DNA from 2 places in the Shewanella sp. 10N.286.48.B5 genome. Region 1 is predicted to be linked to the other one. Evidence: predicted binding sites of a transcription regulator. Region 1 holds the regulator's gene; the other holds the start of a gene.
What was found. The regulator ArgR, encoded in region 1, controls arginine synthesis, uptake and breakdown. The targets are predictions, from matches to a motif close to ANTGAATANNTATTCANT.

Region 1 (4,423 bases):
TAAAGCAACATGACCGCTTGCACAAAATTGAGCTGGCTGATTTAAACCAAGACGGTTTTGCCGAAAAGTATCCCCATATCGACTTAGAAAAAGCCAACAAAATTTTGCATGCAGAAACCAACCATGGCGAAATATTACTGGGACTGGATGTGACGGCAAAAGCTTGGGCACTTACAGGAAAACATCAATGGGTACAGTTATTGCGCTTACCTTGCATCAAACCATTAGCCGATGTGGCTTATCTTGGTTTTGCAAAACACCGCTACAAATTATCCTACCTGTTAACCGGTAAGCAGCGCTGTGAAGATGGTAGCTGTAGCATCAAATAGTGAGTTAACTGCTTAAAGCCATAGCTACAATCAGCCATCAACCCAAGGAGATTTACTTGAGCCAATCATTCACTGCAAATTCAGGCTCAGTTGCGTTAATCATTGGTGCATCTTCTGGGATTGCAAAGGCCATTATTGCAGCACTGATTAAGCAAGATACGGCAACTGACATAAAGCACCTCATCAGTATCAGCCAATCTGCAACTGCTGAGACGAAATTGGCTAATGAAAGTACTAACCCCATAACTCAGCAACATATTAGCTGCGATTATTCAGCAGACGCCATTGCCACACTGTGCCAGCAATTGCAGCCGTTTAAAGGTAAAATTACTCGGGTATTTATTTGTAATGGCAGATTGCACAATCAGTATCAAATGACTGGCGCAGCAACAGGGAGCGCCTCAGAAAACACAGTTTCTAAAACTCTCCCCTTTAAAACAATAGCCCCTGAAAAGCGCTTAGAAGATGTTAACCCTGAGGCAATGCAGGCTTTGTTTGAGTCAAACACCATTACCCCTATGCTGTGGCTACAGTATTTAGTCAAACTGGTTGCAGGTAAACAGGGCTGTATTATTAATGTGCTCAGCGCCCGAGTAGGCAGTATTAGTGATAATCGCTTGGGAGGATGGTATAGCTATCGCGCTTCAAAAGCTGCGCTAAACATGCTAATTAAAACCGCGGCGATTGAATATGCTCGGCGTGCCAAAAACGTAAAGCTCATTGCTTTTCATCCCGGCACCACAGACACCCCATTATCCAAACCTTTTCAGGCCAATGTGCCCGCTGAAAAATTATTTACTGCTGAATTTGTCGCGTCGCAATTACTGAATATCAATAACGCAATTAAGGAAGCTGGAAGCGAAAGTAGTGAAGATGACAACGCTGAAATTGACCGAATTTACTACGATGGACAAGCCAGCTTTATTGATTGGCAAGGAAAACTGATTAGTTGGTAAAGGGCTTAGGTCTTTTCCCCTTGCAGCAACTTTAGCCTGTCAGCAACAAAAATGCGAAGCCAAAGGCTTCGCATTTTTATCGGTAAATCAAGTTATCAATAATTGATAAGCTTAAATTTACTTAACGAACTCAACACCAAGTTTGATGTCGCCGTTTAATGTATCAAGCATTGCATCACGGGCATTAGCTTCAAATGCGCTAACATCGCCGTATGGTAATACTTTTTCTACGCCGTTTTTACCAAGTAATACAGGTTGTGCGAAGAAGTCAGCATGTTCACTGCCGCCATCAACATAAGCACATTCAACCACGTTAGCTTCGCCTTGTAGGCCGCGAACCAATGATAGGCCAAAGCGACATGCCGCTTGACCCATAGACAGAGTCGCACTACCGCCACCCGCTTTAGCTTCAACAACTTCAGTACCCGCATTCTGGATACGTGTTGTTAGCGCTGCAACTTCTTCATCAGTAAAGCTTACGCCTTCAACTTGTGAAAGAAGTGGCAGAATAGTCACACCACTGTGGCCACCAATAACGTTGATGTTTACATCAGCAACGTTTAGCCCTTTAAGGTCAGCGATGAAGGTTTCAGAGCGGATAACATCAAGTGTCGTCACACCGAATAAACGGTTCTTATCGTAAACACCTGCTTTTTTAAGTACTTCAGCCGCAATAGCAACAGTAGTATTTACTGGGTTAGTGATAACGCCAATTAATGCTTTAGGGCAAGTTGCCGCCACTTTTTCAATAAGGTTTCTTACGATACCCGCATTGATATTAAATAGATCTGAGCGATCCATACCAGGCTTACGCGCAACACCTGCAGAGATAAGAACAACATCAGCGCCAACTAGCGCAGGAGTTGGGTCTTCACCAGCAAAACCAGCCACTTTTACATCTGTAGGGATGTGGCTTAAGTCAACTGCAACACCTGGAGTAACAGGAGCGATGTCATATAAAGACAACTCTGAACCTGCAGGAAGTTGAGTTTTTAATAGTAAAGCTAAGGCCTGGCCGATACCGCCAGCAGCACCAAGTACAGCTACTTTCATGATGATCTCCAATTACGTTCTAGTGATTGACTTCAGTCTGGTCTGTGACACAGATCATGTTTTCTTGTGGCGTCACATTACTGGATCACAGCGAGGATTTCAATTATCCCTTAGTAGATCACACTAATTTCCTTATTCTATGATATGTATATAAATAATGACTAATTTAGCCAGTAATAGCTAAAATGAATTTTTATTCACCAATTTAGCTTATTTCTTGACTTGATGCGTTTATCTATTCAGAATGAGCTACTTTTTTGAATAAAATCTATTCTTTTTAAAAATTACTATAAGACGAAAAAAATATGCCAGCGACTAAGAATCAGGATGAACTCGTAAAGACGTTTAAGTCGATATTAAAGGAAGAGCGCTTTGGTAGCCAAAGTGAAATCGTAATCGCACTGCAAGCAGAAGGTTTTGGCAATATTAACCAGTCAAAAGTTTCCCGTATGCTAAGTAAGTTTGGTGCAGTACGTACCCGTAATGCTAAGCAAGAAATGGTATATTGTTTACCCGCTGAGTTAGGTGTGCCAACAGCAGGCAGCCCTGTTAAAAACTTGGTATTGGATGTGGATCATAACCAAGCGATGATCGTAGTCAGAACCAGCCCCGGCGCAGCGCAGCTTATTGCCCGATTATTAGACTCGATAGGTAAGCCTGAAGGGATTTTGGGGACTATTGCTGGTGATGACACTATCTTTATTTGTCCTTCAAGTATCAAAACCATTGATGATACCTTAGAAACGGTAAAATCACTGTTTGGCTATAGTGAATAGCCCTCTTAGCAAATAACACCTTCACGATTTATTGAGCCATTAAAAAAGCAGCCTTAGGCTGCTTTTTTGGTTTTAACAGTGCGTAAGTGTTAAATTGAGGCGATTTCAGCATCGGTGAGAAAACGCCATTCGCCTTCTTCTAAATCAGCATCAAGTTCAATTTCACCCACAGCTTCACGATGTAAATTGACCACCCGATTCCCCACAGCAGCAAACATACGCTTCACTTGATGGTACTTACCTTCGCTGATAGTTAATCTGGCATGGTATTCATCAATGATCTCTAGCAGCGCCGGTTTAGTTAAGCCGTCTTCACTTTTTAATTGGATCCCTTCGGCAAAGGTTTCCACCAATGCAGGATCAAGTGATGCAGCAGCTTCGATAAGGTAACGTTTACCGCAATCTTTTTTAGGTGAGGTGATTTTATGTGACCACTGGCCATCGCTGGTGATCAGCACCAAACCTGTGGTGTCCACATCTAAACGCCCAGCAATATGCAGGGTATCGACTTTTTCAATATCCATTAATCCCAACACCGATTGATATTCTTCATCAATGGTTGAGCAAATGGTATCAACAGGCTTGTGCATCATGATGTAGCGCTCGCCCACGATCTTAATTTGACGACCTTCGATACACACTTCAGTATCATCTTTCACTTTAAAGCTCGCGTCTTTAACCACGTCACCATTACAGGTCACTTCACCTGACTTGATAACTCTTTTTGCTAATGAACGAGTCAGCTCGGTGCTCTCGCAGATAAATTTGTCTAAACGCATATATAAAACCAAGTGAAAACTAATTGGTCGCTATTATGAGCTGTTGGCTAGCAAATAGAAAACGATAAATGGCCACTGTAACATTCTGGTAATTTTTAGTTACACAACACAGTCAATAAATGCTCAATTTATCACTAAAAGCCTAGCCTTAGCCCTTGTTAAGTGCCCCTGTTAAGACTTAACATGTTGGTCACATAAAACTGTCTTAAGGCAGTGAACAATAAAAACAGCTCAAAATTAAGGCCGATAAAAAGGCTTCACTCTTCAATGCATAGGGAAACAACATGAAAAAGCTAGTTATCGGTGGGCTTTGCGCCTCACTTATCGCAGGCCTTAGTGCCTGCAATTCAGATAAAGCAGTCACTGAATCCGCAGCACCAGAAGTCGCTAAAACAGAAACCGCAGTTGCCGTTGAAAAAGCCCTTACCTCAGGTATTAGCTTTGACAATATGGACAAGTCAGTTCGCCCACAAGATGATTTTTACCTCTACGTAAATGGCGGCTGGTTAAACACCGCGGAAATCCCTGGT
Region 2 (4,423 bases), 2.8 Mb from region 1:
TAAAAAGCTTGAAGGTGTGGACCCTAAATCTTTACGAGGCTTGCAAGATGAGCTGAAGCAAAAGTTACCGTCATCAATTATCGTGCTCGGTATTGCTGGCGATGCAAAGGTTAACTTGATTGCTGGTGTGAGCAAAGATCTTGTCGGTAAGGTTAAAGCTGGTGAACTTGTGGCTATGGTAGCACAGCAGGTTGGCGGTAAAGGTGGTGGGCGCCCTGATATGGCCCAAGCTGGCGGAACACAACCAGAGAACTTAGATGCAGCATTAGCCTTAGTTCAACCATGGCTCAGCGAACGTTTAGGCTAACTGACAACTTAAGCCATAAGGTGTTTACGGCATTTTATGGCTTGAGTATTAGGTTGAGCTTTGAGATAGTGGTTCGGCAAGCTTATAAAGCATTCTTAGGTATCATTTTTTACGCTTTTTTGACTCAAGCTACTATAATTCTAAATTGAAGCAACTTTTATGCTTTTTTTGTACGCATAAGCAGCAATTTATTAAATTACCTGTTTTGCTTTTGTTTAAAGAATAGCCTTTAAATGTTATCAACTTGAAATAATCAGGCCGCAGGAATACGTTTTTTCTTTTTTTTGGGGTAAAAAGCTTAAAAGTTTTATTGATTTAGTGTCGTCACTAATGATTTGTATTAAGCTAACATTATTAAACGCGCATATTACGGATAGAAGCTGGTGTATGCTGATTGGACTAAAGGAGCAATCGAATGCTGATTTTGACTCGCCGTGTTGGCGAAACATTAATGATAGGTGATGAAGTGACTGTTACTGTACTAGGTGTAAAAGGTAACCAAGTACGTATCGGTGTGAATGCACCTAAAGAAGTATCAGTTCATCGCGAAGAAATTTATCAACGTATCCAGTCTGAAAAATCTGGCAACGTTACACCTGAAGATGGTGGCAATTTCTGATATATCAGACATTGTTTGCGATTTACCAATAAAGCCAGCGAAAGCTGGCTTTATTGTTTTTAGACTATTTAAGATTGTTTGCTAAAAAAAATACAAATTTTTTTAAATGAATTGATGATAATTGTGGCTTAACTCATCAATGTGCTCAAAAACAGTTCAAATGAATATAAGATGCTGAAAAAGGTTTGACTTATTTTCGGCAAACAGTAATATGTGCGCCAAGAAACGGAGAGGTGGCCGAGTGGCCGAAGGCGCTCCCCTGCTAAGGGAGTATGGGCTTTAACTCCCATCGAGGGTTCGAATCCCTCCCTCTCCGCCATTTCTTAAAATAGTAAACGATGCGGATGTAGCTCAGCTGGATAGAGTACCTGGCTACGAACCAGGCGGTCGGAGGTTCGAATCCTCCCATCCGCACCATTTTCTATTGTTGTGTTTAAATTTTTTAATGAGCGGATGTAGCTCAGCTGGATAGAGTACCTGGCTACGAACCAGGCGGTCGGAGGTTCGAATCCTCCCATCCGCACCATTAAATAATTTAAAAGCTGTAAATTTTATATATGCGGATGTAGCTCAGCTGGATAGAGTACCTGGCTACGAACCAGGCGGTCGGAGGTTCGAATCCTCCCATCCGCACCATATAAAATAGTACCTAATTATGCGGATGTAGCTCAGCTGGATAGAGTACCTGGCTACGAACCAGGCGGTCGGAGGTTCGAATCCTCCCATCCGCACCATAATTCGGAGAGGTGGCCGAGTGGCCGAAGGCGCTCCCCTGCTAAGGGAGTATGGGCTTTAACTCCCATCGAGGGTTCGAATCCCTCCCTCTCCGCCATTATTTGCATATTTTAAATATGCAACTAAGCTCAATTAGCACTGAGTAAAGATTGGCAGTAAAAATTTTGCGGATGTAGCTCAGCTGGATAGAGTACCTGGCTACGAACCAGGCGGTCGGAGGTTCGAATCCTCCCATCCGCACCAGTATTAGAAAAAGCCCTGTAGTTATCTACAGGGCTTTTTTTATGCCTAAAATCCAGTCAGTCATATAAAGTGACTTTAAGTTTTCCTGCCAATATACCTACTTCACACTCACTCAAATGTCGCTAACCTGCTTTAGATCTTAAGTCAAAATGAACCACATCAAAATTTGGATAAATCCTTCAGTCATGCTGGTTAGTACGTTCACTCTAGTTGATTAATTGTACTTAGCTTGGTTAATTAGTTTTGTATGCTTTTATTTTAACTACAACTTGATGATGAGCCATAAATTACAAAAACCACTACATATTTATGCTAAATAGAGCATCTGCACAATTTTGGTGAATATAGCTGTTCTTATTTCTGATATCTCTTTTTATATAGATCTTGTCATGACCTTATCATTTTCCTGATAAAGTAATCAAAAATGAAGATTCTTCATTATATGTGAACTATTTTTATCGAATTATCACCAAGGTGGGCTTAATCTTATTAATTTTGGTCTGACCAATTTACAAGGTGTTGGATTAATTGTTATAGATTGGTTATATTTTTCGTCGATAATAAATCACAGGGTAGTTTAATCGCTGAACTGGTGGATTTTAATGGAATAAAAACAGCTTATGCTGAATGAATAATTATTCCTTTTGTTGATGCCGCATCGTTTTGGTGCAATTTATTCAGCAGACGTTATTGACGTGTAAACATTGGAACTGATCCTGTGGGCAATTCTTAATTGCACATAATGACAAGAGAGGGTTTATGACATCATCAATATCCGAGCAATTATTGGATGCCTTGGGCATGATGATAATGGGGATGAGCTTAGTTTTTATATTTTTAAGCATATTAATTATCGGCATTAATCTTGTAGCTAGATTATGTCAGTCAGACATTCAGCCTGTTGTTGCTAATGCGCCTACACCTGTACCCGCAGCTGCGACATCAATTGATCCTAAGTTAATAGCAGCTATCACTTCTGCTATTCACCAGTATCGTGCCAAAGATTAAATCGTTTAGGAGTTATCATGAGCAAGCCTTTAGCGTTAACAGATGTAGTATTACGAGACGCCCATCAATCTATTTTAGCCACGCGCTTACGTTTAGACGATATGTTACCTATTGCACCTTTACTGGATAAAATTGGTTTTTGGTCTTTAGAGTCTTGGGGCGGTGCTACGTTTGATTCTTGTATTCGTTATTTAGGCGAAGACCCTTGGGATCGTATCAGAGAGCTGAAAAAGGCGATGCCAAATACACCACAGCAAATGCTATTGCGTGGTCAGAATTTATTAGGCTATCGTCATTACGCCGATGATGTGGTGACCCGCTTTGTTGAGCGTGCCCATACCAATGGTGTTGATGTTTTCAGAATTTTCGATGCCATGAATGATGTGCGTAACTTAGAAACTGCGGTTAAAGCAGTTAAGCAAGTCGGCGGTCATGCACAAGGTACGATTTCATTTACTAGTAGCCCAGTTCATAACGTGGATACTTGGGTTGATATGGCTAAAAACCTTGAAGACATGGGCTGTGACTCACTGTGCATCAAGGATATGGCAGGCTTACTTAAGCCAATGCAAGCTTATGACCTTATCAGCCGTTTAAAATCTCAAACTGACTTAACCGTTTCTATGCATTGTCATGCTACAACGGGTTTAAGTACTGCAACCTATCAAAAAGCCATTGAGGCTGGTGTTGATATTCTTGATACCGCGATTTCAACCATGAGCCAAACCTATGGCCATTCAGCTACTGAAACATTAGTTGCTATGGCAGAAGACTCGGGCCGCGCCACGGGTTACGACATGGCAGCATTAGAAGAAATTGCCGCTTACTTTAGAGAAGTACGTAAGAAATATGCCCGTTTTGAAGGGGCGCTTAAAGGCATTGATTCACGTATTCTTCGTGCACAAGTGCCAGGTGGCATGTTAACTAACATGGAAAACCAGCTCAAAGAGCAGGGCGCTGCAGATAAAATGGATGAGGTGTTAGAAGAGATCCCTCGTGTGCGTGAAGATCTTGGCTTTTTGCCATTGGTTACACCAACCTCGCAAATTGTCGGCACCCAGTCAGTGATTAATGTCTTAATGGGCGAGCGTTATAAAACCTTAGCTAAAGAAACCGAAGGTGTACTGAAAGGCGAATACGGTGCAACGCCGGCTCCGGTTAATGCCGAGCTGCAAGCACGGGTATTAAATGGCGCAGAGGCTATTACTTGTCGCCCTGCAGATTTAATTGAACCTGAATTAGATAAGCTTCGCAGCGAGCTTGCTGACATCGCTAAGAAAGACGGTATTACATTAGCCGCAGAAACTGATGATGATGTAATGACCTATGCCCTATTTAATCAAATTGGTCTTAAGTTCCTGACTAATCGCGGTAACCCTGATGCCTTTGAGCCAGTGCCAAGTGCTGATGATATGGCCGTGCCTGCGGCTAAAGCTGAAAAAGGCGCTGAAACCTACACTGTTAATGTGCAAGGACAAAGCTTTGTGGTTGAGGTAAGCGAAGGAGGCGAT

Region 2: the regulator ArgR is predicted to act here: its motif matches at 2,531-2,548, upstream of BCU57_RS01175 (OadG family protein).

The regions. Positions count from the first base shown of each region.
Region 1 covers NZ_MCVG02000001.1:3,059,367-3,063,789, forward strand. The annotation lists gene BCU57_RS13095 (thiol-disulfide oxidoreductase DCC family protein) at 1-329, shown strand, start outside; gene BCU57_RS13100 (SDR family NAD(P)-dependent oxidoreductase) at 386-1,285, shown strand; gene mdh (malate dehydrogenase) at 1,403-2,338, opposite strand; gene argR (transcriptional regulator ArgR) at 2,644-3,114, shown strand; gene rsuA (16S rRNA pseudouridine(516) synthase RsuA) at 3,204-3,893, opposite strand; gene BCU57_RS13120 (M13 family metallopeptidase) at 4,178-4,423, shown strand, end outside.
Region 2 covers NZ_MCVG02000001.1:264,550-268,972, forward strand. The annotation lists gene alaS (alanine--tRNA ligase) at 1-307, shown strand, start outside; gene csrA (carbon storage regulator CsrA) at 723-926, shown strand; tRNA gene BCU57_RS01140 (tRNA-Ser) at 1,154-1,245, shown strand; tRNA gene BCU57_RS01145 (tRNA-Arg) at 1,267-1,343, shown strand; tRNA gene BCU57_RS01150 (tRNA-Arg) at 1,376-1,452, shown strand; tRNA gene BCU57_RS01155 (tRNA-Arg) at 1,486-1,562, shown strand; tRNA gene BCU57_RS01160 (tRNA-Arg) at 1,584-1,660, shown strand; tRNA gene BCU57_RS01165 (tRNA-Ser) at 1,667-1,758, shown strand; tRNA gene BCU57_RS01170 (tRNA-Arg) at 1,828-1,904, shown strand; gene BCU57_RS01175 (OadG family protein) at 2,664-2,912, shown strand; gene oadA (sodium-extruding oxaloacetate decarboxylase subunit alpha) at 2,930-4,423, shown strand, end outside.